Regions from separate parts of the Paenibacillus sp. FSL K6-4396 genome, predicted to be linked through region 4. Evidence: riboswitches for the same ligand, from Rfam matches in the RefSeq annotation. Region 4 holds a riboswitch; each other region holds the start of a gene.
The links. A riboswitch is a leader RNA that binds a small molecule or an ion and turns the genes downstream of it on or off. The one in region 4 is predicted to bind thiamine pyrophosphate.
Positions count from the first base shown of each region.

Region 1 (3,877 bases), 2.7 Mb from region 4:
GCAGTAGAATAGTAAGGCTTTTGGTTTCGACATCCGGGTCAAGCGGAGACGTTTGATTCTCATGAGCGAGCAGAATATTCAAGGCTTCTTCTGGATGCTCAGTCACATATTTTTGTCCTTCCTGGACCGCTTTGACGAACCGGGTAAGCTGTTCTTTTTTTGCTTGAATGCCAGCTTCACTCGCAGTCAGGACCAGTTCATAATAATCAGGTACGCCATAATCGACGGGGTTAATTGATTTCATGGAGTGTCCTTCTTTCTCCAAAATCAATTGTTCATGGTTAATAAAACCACCCATAATCGCATCCGCCTGTCCGGAAGCCAGTGAAGGAATCAGATCGAATCCAACGTCGACCAGATTCATGTTATCTGGGTTGCCACCATCGTGGCTGATCATCGTACGAACCATCGCTTCATACAGCGGAATTGAAGAATACCCGACAGTTTTTCCGTCAAGATCTTTGGGTGAACTCACGTTGCCATTGGCTTCGGTCAATAGATGAACAAGCGGGTGCCGAACAACAGCAGCAATAGATCGTACAGGAATGGTCTCGCCACGCGCGAGCAAGATTTGGGGCTGGTAGCTTAAGGCCAGATCAATTTTACCGGCAGCAACAAGTTTGAGTGAATCATTGGTATCCGCAGGCATCTGAATTTCGACATCCAGACCTTGGTCTGCGAAGTACCCTTTTTCCTGAGCCACATAGATGAAGGAGTGTACTGCATTCGGGTACCAGTCGAGCATGATGGACAGTTTATCTTTGGCGTCTGATGCTGGTTCGGTTGCAGACTTGTCTGTTTGTTGTGCATTGGTTGCAGAGTCTGTTGTTGGCGTGTTACTGCTGGTATTCGTGGTGCTGCATCCACTGACTATCAGCAAAAGGCTAATGAGCATGATGGGAAGCAGGGAGTGTATGCCTTTATTATTCATAATGGAAGTTCCTCATTTCATTGTTTAAGGTTTGTAGGAGAAGAACAGCAGGATGTTAACGGACAACGTGATGATTGAAACATAACTGATGATATGTGAAAAAAGTGTTTGGAAATCATACTTCCTATCATTAAATCGGATTCACTCTCCAAGATTATCCGTTCTTTCTTTTGCCTCCATGACGGCGTGTGTTAAACCGTTTCTCCAGCCAGGCAATCAATATAAACAAAACGATCCCAAGCAGGGATAACAGCACAATAGCGGCAAACATCGCGTCCGTGTTCATGTTGCTGGACATACGGCGGCTGAAGTATCCGAGACCTTTGCTGCCACCGAGCCATTCGCCAATCGTTGCACCAACCACGCAGTACACCACAGACATCTTTAGCCCCGAGAAAAAAGAGGGAAGGGCAAGTGGAACCTGGAGTTTGCAAAAAATATCCCACTTGCTGGCGCCCATGGTGAGCAGCAGTTCACGCTGTTCTGGATCGCCTTGGCGAAGTCCATCGTAGGTGCTGACCACAATGGGGAAGAAGGCGATCAGGAACACCACGGCGACTTTGCTCCACAAGGTATAACCAAACCACAGGATGAATACAGGGGACAGGGCAATCAGTGGTATGGTTTGACTGATCACGATGAAGGGATACAAGGCCTTTTCAATCGATCGGTTCATATGCATTCCTGTCGCTAGCGTAATTCCAGTCACTATGGACAAGCCAAAACCAACAATAACCTCCATCAAGGTAGCAGGCAGATGTGTAGCCAGCAGGAGGTAGCGATGCTCATACAGGGAGCTGGCAATCGCCGTTGGGGCTGGAATGATGAAGGAGGGCACCCATCCCATACGCACAATCCACTCCCAGAAGACAAGCAACAAGAGCAGGAGCCAAAGAAACAGACCATAACGGGCAAGCCAACGCCTTACGCTATCCTTCATGCAGTCTCCCAAGTTACCTTCTCGCATGCAATTGTTCCTCCAGTCGTCGTCTCATCTGAACGAGCGCCGGTTCATAGATCATGTCCGAATGTCTTGGACGTGGCAAAGGTACCGTCAAATCCTGTAGCTGTTGGCCTTGGCGCCCCGGAGTTAACAGGATAATCCGATCACTGAGCAGCAGCGCCTCTTCAATGTCATGCGTAATGAACAACACGGTTTTGCCAAAGCCCTCCCACAGTTCCAACAACCAGCGATGCATCTCCCGTTTGGTTAAGGCATCGAGTGCGCCGAATGGTTCATCCAGCAGCATGAGTTGGCCACCTGTCAGCAAAGTACGAAGCAGCGCGACACGCTGGCGCATGCCACCCGATAGCTCGTCTGGGTAAGCATGCGCGTAGCCGGATAGGCCAAATCTGTCGAGCCCAGCCAGAATGTCCGCGCGAATTCTCCCCTTATCCTGCCGCTCTGGAGCAAGTTCAGCGGGGAGCATGCAATTCTCCATGACGGTTCGCCAGGATAACAGGAGGTCCTTTTGTGGCATATAGGCCACCTGCCCCAGTCGCTTTCCTTCAGGGACCCAAGGAATTTCTATGGTTCCATGGGTTGGCTCAAGCAGGCCTGCCAGCAGCTTGAAAAGGGTGCTTTTACCGGAGCCGCTGGAGCCGATAAGCGAGACGAATTCGCCGTTGGCTACACGCATCGACACATTGGAGAGCACGGGGGAATCCCTTTTTTCCGGGAAAGCGTAGCTCATGTTGTGAATGGTTATGTTATTATCCATCTCGTTTTGTCCCCCCTTGTTATTCCAAATTCAACTTCAAACTACGGGATCTTTAATTACACCTTCTGATCTGCCCGCAGAACGCGAAAAAGACCCACCCATTTCCGGAGAAATGAGTGGGTCTGTAAGTTCAATTCACATTAAATTTCATCATCAACATGAAAAAATCCGCTTACTGAAAGGCCGCTCCACTTCCCTCCGCTGGTATGATCCAGATCAGGTTCAAAGGGTCCGAATCATTCGATTCGTCTCAGCCGTAAGGCTCCCCTAGTGCAATGTTCAAGATATGCAGTTGTGTGTTCAGCATATATCACATGCAAGTGGAATGTAAAGGGGGCGCTCGGAAAGAATGTGAGTACTGATCTTGGCTTTCCGCGGATTCATAATACGCTTCGTTTATTTAATCAGATAGATACGGTACAATATCTATTAAATTTCTATATGCTGCTTTCGGGATGTATTAAATGGAAAGGGGAGTGTATATGAAAACGATTGGCCTTATTGGTGGAATGAGCTGGGAGTCATCGTTAGAGTATTATCGAATTATTAATGAAGAAGTGAAAAATAAATTGGGAGGATTGCATTCAGCCAAATGCATCTTATATAGCGTGGATTTTGAAGAAATCGAGCGTTATCAGGCTGAAGGTAATTGGGAAAGTGCTGGTGAATTATTAGGGAATGCTGCTCAGTCTCTGGAAAAGGCAGGAGCAGAAATGATTGTAATTTGTACAAATACGATGCATAAAGTGATTAAACATATTGAAGAAAAAGTGCGTTTACCCATTGTACATATTGCTGATTCAACAGCAAATCAAATTCATAAGTCCAAAATAAGTACGGTTGGTTTACTTGGCACTAAATATACGATGGAACAAGACTTTTATAAAAAACGAATTGAATTGAATGGTATTAAGGTTTTGATACCGAATGAAGAGGATAGAAAAGTTATCAATAAAATAATATATGAGGAATTATGTTTAGGGAAAATTGAGCCCTTATCAAGGGATTATTATAAAAAGGTGATCCAAAGGCTAGTTGATGATGGAGCTGAGGGGATCATATTAGGTTGCACCGAAATTGGATTATTAGTAAAAGTAGAGGATTCAGAAGTTCCATTATTTGATACAACACGTATTCATGCGATTGAATCTGTTCATTTGGCACTAGCCAAATCATTTTGACACAACCAGATAAACCAGTTCTCTGATTTACCTTGGCTCATGAA
Region 1 is NZ_JBBOCR010000001.1:975,426-979,302, forward strand. It holds gene MHB85_RS04395 (ABC transporter substrate-binding protein) at 1-931, opposite strand, end outside; gene MHB85_RS04400 (ABC transporter permease) at 1,086-1,898, opposite strand; gene MHB85_RS04405 (ABC transporter ATP-binding protein) at 1,885-2,652, opposite strand; TPP riboswitch at 2,829-2,931, opposite strand; gene MHB85_RS04410 (aspartate/glutamate racemase family protein) at 3,135-3,833, shown strand.
Region 1: it holds a riboswitch for thiamine pyrophosphate, as region 4 does, so the genes downstream of both, MHB85_RS04405 (ABC transporter ATP-binding protein) here and tenA (thiaminase II) in region 4, are expected to answer to the same signal.

Region 2 (3,877 bases), 3.2 Mb from region 4:
ATTTTGATCTGGGAGATGATGCTTGGGCTGCCAGCCTCGACGAGTACTTCGTGCATTTTGCGGACAATCTCCAGCAGTTCCTCCAGTTCCCCCTCCATCGTGGTGTCGAGCGGGTTCACCTGATATTTCAGGCCAGATTGCTGAATAACTTCAATGGCGCGATCTACATAAGGATAAGAGTTCTCGCCATTTGGCGTTTTTGGGATAACCTGAATGCTCAGTAATGTGCTTGCCATGAGAGATCACGGCTCCTTTCGTGATATATAAAATGAACTAATGACGGTTACACTTGCCACTTCGATGACAGAATAACCTTCCAATCGCTGTTATCCCCAGATTTTTTTGATTCCCTTTCTCTAAAGGGAAAATCCGGTGATAAAGGCGACCGCTTCGCTTTTTCACGTTATTTCTGTCCTCTCCGTCCTCGTGTAAATATTAAGTTCGTTTTATATGAGATATTTTATTGGGGTAAAAACGCGTTCGTATATGCTTTGCTCACGTCGACCTGTTCATCCAGCAGTTTTTTGCTAAACATCCAGTCGGTGTAGTTCTGCCACACTTCCTGTTTCTGTTCTCCCCAGCGCGGGGCGTCATCCGTGTACTTTGGACTAAGCCATTTCTGGCTTGCAAGTACCAAGTCCTTATCCAGATCCGGGACGGCCTTGATCAGAATATTCGCTGCGTCTTCGGGATGATCAATTGCGTATTGATATCCTTCTGAAGTGGCTTTCAGGAATGCTTTCACCAACTCAGGGTCGTTCTGAATCGTCTGCTCGTTTGTTACGAGGACAGGCGTGTAGTAATCCAATGCATCTGAATAATCCTTCACATACAACATGTCGATGGGTTCCCCGCGCAGTTCGGCTTCAATACCCGTCCAGGCGTAGAAAATCCATGCAAAATCAATGTCCCGTTTTACTGCGGTGAAAAAGTCGGCATCACCCATATTAATGTTTTTCACTTTCGATACATCGGCTCCGTCGCCTTCCATAATGGATTGCATCACGGCTTCTTCCACAGGCGAACCCCAACCGCCATAGGTTTTCCCTTCAAAATCTTTCGGTGACTTGATATTCCGATCCGCCGGAGCAGCGAACCCGGATGTATTATGCTGAATAACTGCTGCGATGGAGACGAGTGGAACACCTTGTGTACGGGCTTGAGTTACACTTTCCTGATAACTTACGCCAAAAGGCACTTCATTCGAGGCAACCATCGTATCTGCGCCGCCGGCACCTGGCTGGACAATCTCCACATTCAAGCCTTCGGCCTTATAAAAACCTTGATCTACAGCTGCATATAAGCCGGTATGATTCGTATTTGGTGTCCAGTCGAGTACGACTTTAATATCCTTGAGGGCTGCGTTGTCACCTTCGTTGCTGCTCTCCGTATTCGTGTTGCCGTTCTGTTCTGCCGGGGCAGCTTCTTTACCGCCACATGCGGCCACAGTCACCAGTAGTACACATAAGAGCAACAGTCCCATTGTTTTACGCCATTTCATCTGTGATTCTCTCCTTCGGTATGTCCGGCCGATTGGCACGGGGTACTCCTTGGCTTCATATCCAATCATCTTGCATAAATCGACAGATTTATACCAGTTGGATCTGGATGACTTATTTTTGTTTCGATAAATAAAACAAAAAAAGCGTCCCGTGATCCGGGACGCGTGCAGGCGTTAGAGAGGTGGCGTTCAGCCAGAGGGCTGTGCCATTTCGATATACTCCGATTCCTACGCTGGCATGATCCAGATCAGGTCTAAGGGTTAGTATCTTGGTGGGATACACTCTCAGCCGGCCAATTCCGACTCCCCTGGGAAACTATGAAGTTACGGGCATTACTAGGTGTAATTATAGGCCAGCGGGTGGAACGTGTCCAGTCAGGAACTGGATGGGGACAGATATGAACTTATCAAACAGGCCGTTATACAGATGTATATCAGCCTGTTTAGATGTGTTATTTTCAATAATTATCGTTGCGAATCATATAAGGAAATCTGGCTGAGTGTAAAAGCACCGGATAGTGGGTCATAGCCTAAGTGCTGAAGATCTGGAGGGCTTCCAACAAATACTTAGATCAAATCCGATGTTTGATATCTCGTCGCATAAGGGTTGCTTTCCCTATTTCAGTGATCAGCTTTTGAGCGTTTGGCCTTGAGCGGAGCAGCTTGATTCATTTAAACAACATAATTTAGATACAAAAGGAGATAGTACTGCTATACAAATAAATACTTTTACATACAAGTGGGGGAGTACTGAATGATCCTTAAAACCATAATCGCAATTATTTTGTCCTATAGTGTCTACGTTTTTTTCACGGCTTACCTTTTATTTTTGGTTCCGTCTCCATCGACTATTGAAAATACGGATATGCAAAAAACGTTAACAGAAGGAAGTACAACAGATCGCGTAATGCTCCTGGAGGACGGCTTTCAATCGGGTCAGGTGAGAATCCAGACCATTCGAGAGGCGAAAACAAGCATCGACCTGGCGTATTACTCCATCCAAAAAGGAAAAACATCTCAACTCTTTTTTGCTGCGTTATTCGATGCAGCTGATCGGGGTGTTCATGTTCGAATCATTTTAGACGGGATTTTTCACAGCATGCGCGGAGAGTTGCGTAATATTCCAGATGCCATTGCAGCTCACCCCAATGTGGAATTAAGATATTATGAACCACTCCACCTATTTATGCCATGGACATGGCATAACCGTATGCATGACAAGATCCTTCTTGTCGACAACACATATGGCATTATTGGCGGCCAAAATATTGGTGATAAATACATGGCATCGCAACCCCCAAAAGACTATGTATTCGATCGGGATGTCCTTGTTTACAATACAAACGATAATACGAACAGCACGGTTGTTGAAATGAAACAATATATAGATCAGTTATGGAACCATCCATTCACCAAACCAGAAAAACATGCAAAACGTCAGCATCATGCAAAGGGGCTAAAAGAGCTTTCTCAACTAGCTGAGTTATATCAAAAAGCTCAGGCTCAGAACGATCCTTTTGTTAAAGTGTTGCCAAAGGAATGGGTTCGAGGAGCGCTTCATTCCGACCACGTTGCTTTCATTCACAATCCAATTAAAAGGCTGTATAAAGACCCGATCATGTGGAGAACATTTGTTCATTTCGCCAATCAAGCAAAGTCGAAAGTGTACCTTCAGACGCCATATGCCATTCCTACCAAGAAAATGGAGAAAGCCGTACATCTGTCGATGAATCCAGAAACAGAATGGGTCATGCTGACGAATTCAATCCAACAGACCCCTAACCCTTTGGCTTTCGCGGGATACTTAAGCTCTAAAAAACGGTTGCTTGATACCAGTCTGGCCATATATGAATACGAAGGCCCTTATTCCATACACGGCAAATCATTTGTCATGGATGATTACCTCAGCATGGTTGGTTCGTATAATCTTGATCCCAGATCTGCCTTCCTCAATACCGAATCCGCTGTGGTCATTTCCAGTTCTGCATTCGCCAACCAACTAACAGAGGCTATGGATATCAAACGTGCACATAGTACACTTGCGGTTAAAGGTGAGCATCCAGCAGAATCTACGAATCAGAAAGGCGCTGTTTTCAAACGAATAGCAATCACAGCGTTATCCAAACTTTCTTTTCTCTGGAAATTTATGTTGTAGAAAAAAACCTACAATTTTTTGAGTTGAATTTTTGCTCCAACTCATCAAAGCTAATAGATATTGCTACTTCCACAAATTTCAATTTGGAAAAATCATATTTGTTCACGGAATATTCACTTATGTGGTGGGGTTCATCATCTCTATAATTACGAAGGTAAACAGAGAGGATGAGAGAATTGCCAACGAGCAAGAAGGAACAAATTATTTTCGGCTTAATGATG
Region 2 is NZ_JBBOCR010000001.1:477,155-481,031, forward strand. It holds gene MHB85_RS02295 (MTH1187 family thiamine-binding protein) at 1-236, opposite strand, end outside; gene MHB85_RS02300 (ABC transporter substrate-binding protein) at 461-1,501, opposite strand; TPP riboswitch at 1,709-1,821, opposite strand; gene MHB85_RS02305 (phospholipase D-like domain-containing protein) at 2,367-3,656, shown strand.
Region 2: it holds a riboswitch for thiamine pyrophosphate, as region 4 does, so the genes downstream of both, MHB85_RS02300 (ABC transporter substrate-binding protein) here and tenA (thiaminase II) in region 4, are expected to answer to the same signal.

Region 3 (3,877 bases), 390 kb from region 4:
GAGCCGACCAACTATCTGGATGTAGAACACATTGAATGGTTGTCACGTTACCTGAAGGACTACCCGCACGCGTTCCTCTTAATCTCCCATGACACGGAATTCATGAATGAAGTCGTAAATGTCATTTATCATTTGGAATTTGCCAAATTAACGAGATATGCAGCGAACTATAACAAGTTCCTCGAGATGGCTGATATGAATAAAGCCCAGCATATTGATGCATACGAGAAGCAGCAAGAGTACATCAAGAAACAGGAAGATTTCATTCAGCGGAACAAGGCACGTGCTTCAACTTCAGGTCGAGCGAAGAGCCGGGAGAAACAGCTGGACAGAATTGAACGTATTGATCGTCCGGATGAAGCAGCTAAACCAACGTTCAAATTCAAGGATGCCCGCGCGAGCAGCAAAACGGTCTTTGAGGGCATTGATTTTGAAATTGGATATACGTATCCTTTGCTGCCCAAAATGACGATGACAATTGAACGTGGTGAGAAAATTGCCATCGTAGGTTGTAATGGTGTGGGTAAATCGACACTGCTGAAAACAATTCTGGGTAAAATATCTCCACTCAGTGGAAAGACCTTTTTGGGAGATTATCTCGAAACGGCCTATTTTGAGCAGGAAGTTCGTGCTGGAAATATCACGCCTATCGAGGACGTCTGGAATGAGTTTTCACATTTGACCCAGAATGAGGTCCGGGGTCATCTCGCTCGCTGTGGGTTGAAAAATGAGCACATTACCCGTCCGCTTAACATGCTGAGTGGTGGAGAACAAGCCAAGGTTCGTTTATGCAAACTTTTGATGCGTGAAAGCAACTGGATTTTATTCGATGAGCCGACAAACCATCTCGATGTCACAGCCAAAGCGGAGTTGCAGCGTGCTTTGCAAGAATTCAAGGGAACGGTGTTACTTGTATCTCATGAACCTGATTTCTACGAGGGTTGGGTTACCAAAACATGGAATGTCGAAGAATGGTCTGAGAAAAACTAGAAGATTCAAGACCATGTTTAACAGAAATGACGGTGACAAAAAAATCCGTCTATGGTAACATAGGCTACAACTTCATATGAACACTAGGGGGGCCGCACGATGCGGCTGAGATGGAAGAATGCGATTCCGGACCCTTTGCACCTGATCTGGATCATACCAGCGTAGGGAAGTGGCGAGCGCGTTTCAGTGAATGACGTGAGCAACGGCAATTCGAAAGGATTTCAACCGTCTGCTTAACGAATTGAAACATGCAGTTGCGTGTATAACGTTAAGGCTATAAGGTCTATAGCTTTATTACACGAAATGAACTGTATGCTTCAGTCAGTCATCTGGTCCTATAATTAACACGCAGCCACTCCCCTACGGGAGTGGCTTTTTTGTGTTTTCATAGCATTCACGCCTGGAAGGAGATGAACAGTACGGTAATTTCTCATGAACGTGTACACGGATCATTTGAACTGCATGTTGTATCTACGGGTGTAGGGAATCAAGCATCTTTTGTAAAAGCTGCAAAGGACGTTTGGCCATGGGTGGACTACATCCATATACGAGAGAAACAACTCTCATGGCAACAAAAGATCGGTTGGGCTGAAAGTCTGCGTGGTGTTGGCGTTCCATCTTGTCGCATCGTTATCAATGGTTCAGAACTGCCACCACAGAATGACATCTATGGCGGTGTACATTGGGGGCAAGAGGCTATACGTAACTACAACCCTGCTGTTATAAGCAATGTCCAGCGAATTCGTCTGGGTGTATCTGTTCATTCAATCGATGAGGCAAAAATCGCTGAAGAACGGGGAGCCGATTACCTTTTCTTCGGGCATGTCTACTCAACCAACAGTAAGCCTGATCTTGAACCAAGAGGATTATATGCTCTGGCTGAAGTGTGCTCTGGTGTCTCCATTCCTGTCATGGGGATTGGGGGCATCAAACCGGGAAACATTCACGCTATTCGCTCTGCAGGCGCACAGGGAGTTGCTGTGATCTCGAATGTATGGGCGAGCGTTTCCCCGGATCGGGCGGCTGCATTATTAAGGCAGGGTATCGTTGCTACAGAAGGTCTGAGCCGCTGAATCAAGGAGATGAGAGGATGAAAAAGATCATTACTGATAGACCGGATAAGATTCATGCAGAAACGATTATTGTAGGCGGAGGCGTTGTTGGATGTGCCATCGCATATGAGCTTGCTTCCCGTGGACAGGATGTGCTGTTGCTGGAGCGTTCGGCGATTGCAGGAGGCACTTCTTGCGCGGCGGCTGGAATGCTGGCGGCAGATAGTGAGGATTTTGCTCATCCTTTGATGGCTAAGCTCGCCAGGCAGAGTAGACAGTTACTTATCGAACAACAGGTGCTAATGGCTACACTCAGTGAGGTAGAGACTGGCCTGCAACGCCAGGGATTCCTAACTCCTTTTCGTTCATACAGTGAATTAAGTAGGTATAAGGACAATCGGAAGTCTGCGTTGTCTGCTTCTACTGATGAGGTATGGTGGGATCGTTCCGTTGTGCAACAGGAGGCATCATGGCTCAACAGAGATACGTATGGAGCCTATTACAGACCTTACGAGAGTGAAATTCTCCCAATCCATCTAACGAAGGCATACGCCGAATCCGCTCAAGCATTGGGAGCACGGGTTATGGAGGACATACAGGATATACGTGTGCAAGCAAACGAACACGGCGTGCAGGGGATCACCACATCGATCGGTGAGATGAAATGCAAACATGTCATTATAGCGGCTGGATTACAGAGTGAAGAGTTGATGAGACATGTAAATCTGAGCTTGCCTGTGTGGTCGGTGAAAGGTGAAATAGCCGCCGTTCAGTTCTCAGATGAACATGCAGGGTACAGACCTGACAGAACGGTGTATGCAGAGGATATCTATATTGTTCCCAAAGCCAATGGCGAAGTTTGGCTTGGGGCAACCAGTCTGCCAGGCAGAACGGATTTGAACGTTTCTGTACAGGGTGTTCAAAAGCTGCTAACAGCGGCTACCCACTGGGTGCCTGGGATGAAGGAAGCACAATTTATACGAGCGTGGGCAGGCGTAAGACCGGCAACTCCAGATGGATTGCCTTATATAGGTTCTTGCAAGAGTATACCCGGGCTGTTCGCCGCCTTTGGGCATTACCGCAACGGTATCTTGCTTAGTGCGATAACAGGCAGGCTTATCGCTGAGTTGCTCGCTGGCAAAAGCTCAGAAGAACTCGGAATTGAGGCGCTGAGTCCGGAGCGTTTGAACAGAAAGGGAGTGGTGCAGTGAATATCATCGTTAATGGTCAACGGATGGAGATTGAAGACAGATTGAATCGTGTGGATAAACTGCTTAAATCTTTTGATCTGCAAGTCAAGACTGTAGTTGTAGAGCTGAACAAGCATATTTTAACCCGTGAGTATCATGAAACGACGGCATTAAGAGAAGGCGATCGAATTGAGATTGTACATTTTGTAGGAGGCGGTTGATGATGTTGAACATTGGTAAATATACGTTTGAGTCCAGATTGTTGCTCGGAACAGGCAAGTTTTCGGATCTGGAAGTGCAAAGTCAGGCTGTGGAAGCATCTGAAACGGAAGTTTTGACTTTTGCTGTTCGTCGTCTGAATTTGGAGGAACGTAATCAGAAGCATTTCCTGGATACGTTGGATCTGGACAAATACACACTTCTTCCGAATACGGCAGGGGCTTCCACTGCGGAAGAGGCGGTGCGGATTGCCGAGCTTGCGCGGGCTTCAGGACTTTGTGATATGATAAAAGTTGAAGTCATCGGAGATGGAATGACGTTACTCCCAGATCCAATTGAAACGTACAAGGCTTGCGAAATTTTGCTTGAAAATGGCTTCACGGTATTGCCTTATATTTCAGATGATGTCATTCTGGCCAAAAGGCT
Region 3 is NZ_JBBOCR010000001.1:4,083,115-4,086,991, reverse strand. It holds gene MHB85_RS17665 (ABC-F family ATP-binding cassette domain-containing protein) at 1-990, shown strand, start outside; TPP riboswitch at 1,066-1,175, shown strand; gene MHB85_RS17660 (thiamine phosphate synthase) at 1,368-2,063, shown strand; gene thiO (glycine oxidase ThiO) at 2,081-3,253, shown strand; gene thiS (sulfur carrier protein ThiS) at 3,250-3,453, shown strand; gene MHB85_RS17645 (thiazole synthase) at 3,456-3,877, shown strand, end outside.
Region 3: it holds a riboswitch for thiamine pyrophosphate, as region 4 does, so the genes downstream of both, MHB85_RS17660 (thiamine phosphate synthase) here and tenA (thiaminase II) in region 4, are expected to answer to the same signal.

Region 4 (3,877 bases):
TTCCTTGTGTTCAATTCCCGGACTTATTACTAGCTGGAACGTAAGGTCATTGATTCATATAATGGGCATATAGTTGCTCAAAGGTTGTAAAACGTTCGACTTCTCTGCCGACCTTATCATACTCTTCTAGATATTCATCCATCACTTCAAGGAGCTTCTCTTTCATAATTGGTAAATTGCTTGCATCAAAGTATTGCATAAGTTCATATTTCTTGGTGCCTTTCTCCGTGGCCATTTCATCAAGATACTCATGTGCTCCAAAGGCCGAAAGAAAGACGTAGGAAGCATCGTTCGTTGTAACACTGTTCAAAATTTTATTGCGGTAGTTGCACCACAGTTCTTCGTATGTTCCTCCAAGATTATCAAAGGTCGGAACCGGTTTAACAATGAAGTTATCACACATCGTGCTATGTAACCTCGTAACGCTATTCAACATATTAAAAGATGTTTTTCGAATATCTTCAATGGTATGAGCTTCGATGATTGACATGCATAAGGATTCGAGATCATCCGGAACATAACGAAACGAACGTATCTCTTCCAAATATCGCTTGATCCCTCGTTTAATGCACGTGTTATTCATACTCACCAAGGCATTGACTAGATTGTACAGAACCCCAGCAGATGCATATCGCACTGAACCGATATCTTCACCAAGCATCGTATTGCTGTATGCTTGCTTAGCCAGATCGATCCATTTATTTGCCCGATTAAGACACGCTTCTCCTATCGGATTCGCAAGTGCATCAAGAGCTTTTTGCCGGAAGTCGTTCAATTTTTCCAAATCCTCAGGCGTTGCATAGTAGAGTATTTTTAGGTCGGTTAGGCTGGATACGTTGGAACTCTCCAAGGTGGATTGCTCTTGTATTCTTGAATCCCATGGCGTGCAATAGATATCATATCCAACGTCATCCAAGATGAAGCAATCGGATATTTCCCATCCCTTTTCTGTATTATTTATGATAACTAAATCAAGATCGCTCTTCTCGTGAAAGTCACCGGTGCTAAATGAACCAGTAAGCCCAATAATGGCGATATCCTCTAGAAAATCTCTTTTTACGCGTTCAATCACCATGTTAATGAGCAGTTCATTTTTGTCCAGCAGCTTCTTCTTTATGATTTCGTTCATTCGTTACACCTCTTTGTATGATCCGGCCGTCCTTCATCACAACAACCTTAACTTGAGTCTATCGATTTAGAGGTGCGGTTACTATGTATAAGTTGATTTAAGTCATCTTTGCACAAAATCCGCTAAACCGTCGAAATGACGAGTTAGCGGATTTCATTAGTTCTTTGTATAGACTATTTTCTTTATGCTTTCGCAGGACAAGAAATACCGACCCGCCAACTCCTCTATCCTGACTCCATTGCAGAATAAGGATTTAATCTCAGCGTTTCGAGCAGAGACCCTACTCTTGCTCTCTGTTTTCTCGCCCCATTTTAGGTGCGCCTCTTTGGGTTTTGGGATATAAACCAATTCCCCTTGAACGTATTCTTGAATGATCCGTAACAATTCTTCCGGAAAAATAGACTCGGCTTTTGAATATTTCATGGGCCTCACTCCTTATTTAATAGATCAATAAGGTGCAAAGCCAGTTAGTAGAATATTACGATTCGTCGTTGGCAATGTGATTATTCCCGGGCTCTATGCAAAGCATTGCCATATCCTTCACTGGCTTTGCATAGAGCCGTGCATGTAAGAACCCTACCCCGATTGTTTTCAATAGCCTCACCTCCATAGAAAATAGATAGTTGCTATTTGCTTATTATATCAGGGCTTGTTGTTGAAATGTTTAATCATCTCTTTTTGGGCTGACACGTTCTGATTATTCGCTGTACTCATCTTGATTAGCTGCTCTCTAATTGAATTAACTAACATTGAACTCAAGGCTCCAGCCCCCATGACATCTCCCAAAAATCAAGCTCAAAACGACTGCACATCACGAAAATATCCTCCATCCGTTGGTACGTTCCCTCGCTACAGCCTTCTAATAGTTTATCCGTTAACGTCACAAGGGATTGATTGCTGTTGTTGTATTCAGAGGAAGCATATCCTGTGATCCACTCTCCGTAAAAAGGATGCTCAGCTGCACCTGGTTTTTGAGCAAGGACTTGACCAATCTCTGCATAACTCCATGAGCAGGCCAGAATGGATACAAGTACTTCTGCTATGCCACCCGCATGGGAAACAGAGAGCATATAGTTAGTGTAAGCTGCATTTTTCAGTGCAGGTTTTACCTGAAAAACATGATCCTCTGTAATTCCTAATCGCTCCATATAAGAACGATGAATTTTCATTTCGCCATTCAAGATGTTATCTACGTTTTTACTAAAAAACTGCATCAATTTGGGATCGTGCGACTTGACGATACCTAGTGCAAATACACGGGCATAATCATACAGGTACAAGTAGTCTTGCAGCAAATAATAACGAAATTGTTCGACCGGTAAGGAACCATCTCCGATTCCTTTAACAAAGGGATGCTCGAGACATTCCTTCCACACGGGCTGTGCTGCCTGATACAGTCTCTCTGAAATAGTCAACATATGTTCCTCCAATTCATAATGTACGTATTTAAAAACAAAAAAACGAAACATCCTATGGATGTTTCGCAGACAAATACACTAAAACAAGGGGGTTCGCATGAGCTACCCAAGTCAGCGTTTCATCGTTGCATCCCTACGTTGGCATTATCCAAATCAGGTAAGGTCGGTTTAACACCCTCTCAGCCGGTTAAGGCTCCCTCGCAAACGGTTGTATGTAGTTGATAACTTTCTTATCCCCATAAAAGAGAAAATAACATCCATTTAGTATATCAAGGGCTGTTAAATATAGTCAAGGCAGATTGTATCGCCCCTTATCACCCTTCGGTGACTTATGTAAACGATGAAAACCATCACAACAATGGTTGAGTTTTAGCCACTGTTATGATGGTTTCTATTCTTGCGATTACTGCCGATGGTTTAATGCCCGAGTTTGTTCTTTCCAACAAAAGTGATTATTCCGTACTGGGAAGTGTTTCTCCAGCTCTCATTGGTCATATCATTCCACTTGGCTACGTTCTGCTTACCTCCGCCCTGGTTGTCATTAATTTGAAGCTCGAAACCGAGAACATTTCCTGCTTTGGGTGTCAGTGAATGTAATTGGATTCTGGCTTCTACGAGATATCCTTGATTTGTTTTCTTCACAGCACTTACAAGGCGTCCGGGTGAGGCCCCCCCTGCAAAGGTTCCCACATTGTCTGCACTGATTCTGAACTGGGCATCATCATATTGAAAATACGGTGTGCGCTGGTGATTCTCGTCCAGGAAAATCTCAACCGAATCCTGATCCCATGGGTTAATGCTGTCTGTAATGATGTTTGGATCAGTGACGTCGATCAGCAGGTATAGATACTCACCTGACCACATTGCGCGAGCCACTGCCTCTGCACCTTCGCTCTGGTTCAACCGTTTTACTTCAAATGGTACAGCCTTATTCCATAGGGCGTCTTTCTTCCCATCAATCTGAACAATCCCTTGCACAGCTTGTGCTGATTTGGGCATAGGAGCAAGTTGAATCACGCCGTATTTGCTTGTATCTTGCTCCTGTGATTGTGTTCGATCATTCCAGTACAGTGGATTATAAGGTTGTGTCCCACTTGCACCGCCATCAGTCACACGGATATCCAAGCCGGCTTCATATTCTGATCCGACTTGGATACCACCCCATGGAATGGACAATTCAACCTGATATCCGGCTTTTGTCTCACGTACACGATATGAACGTTGCTCCGTGCCCTCAGCTTTACCCGACCGCTTAATGATTACGTGTCGGTCATCTGCTTCATATGAGGTGGTCTTGCCATTATTGAGATCAACAAAGAGTTCTACTCTG
Region 4 is NZ_JBBOCR010000001.1:3,692,185-3,696,061, reverse strand. It holds gene MHB85_RS15980 (nucleotidyltransferase domain-containing protein) at 47-1,129, opposite strand; gene MHB85_RS15975 (CD3324 family protein) at 1,286-1,552, opposite strand; gene tenA (thiaminase II) at 1,885-2,547, opposite strand; TPP riboswitch at 2,660-2,757, opposite strand; gene MHB85_RS15965 (endo-1,4-beta-xylanase) at 2,965-3,877, opposite strand, start outside.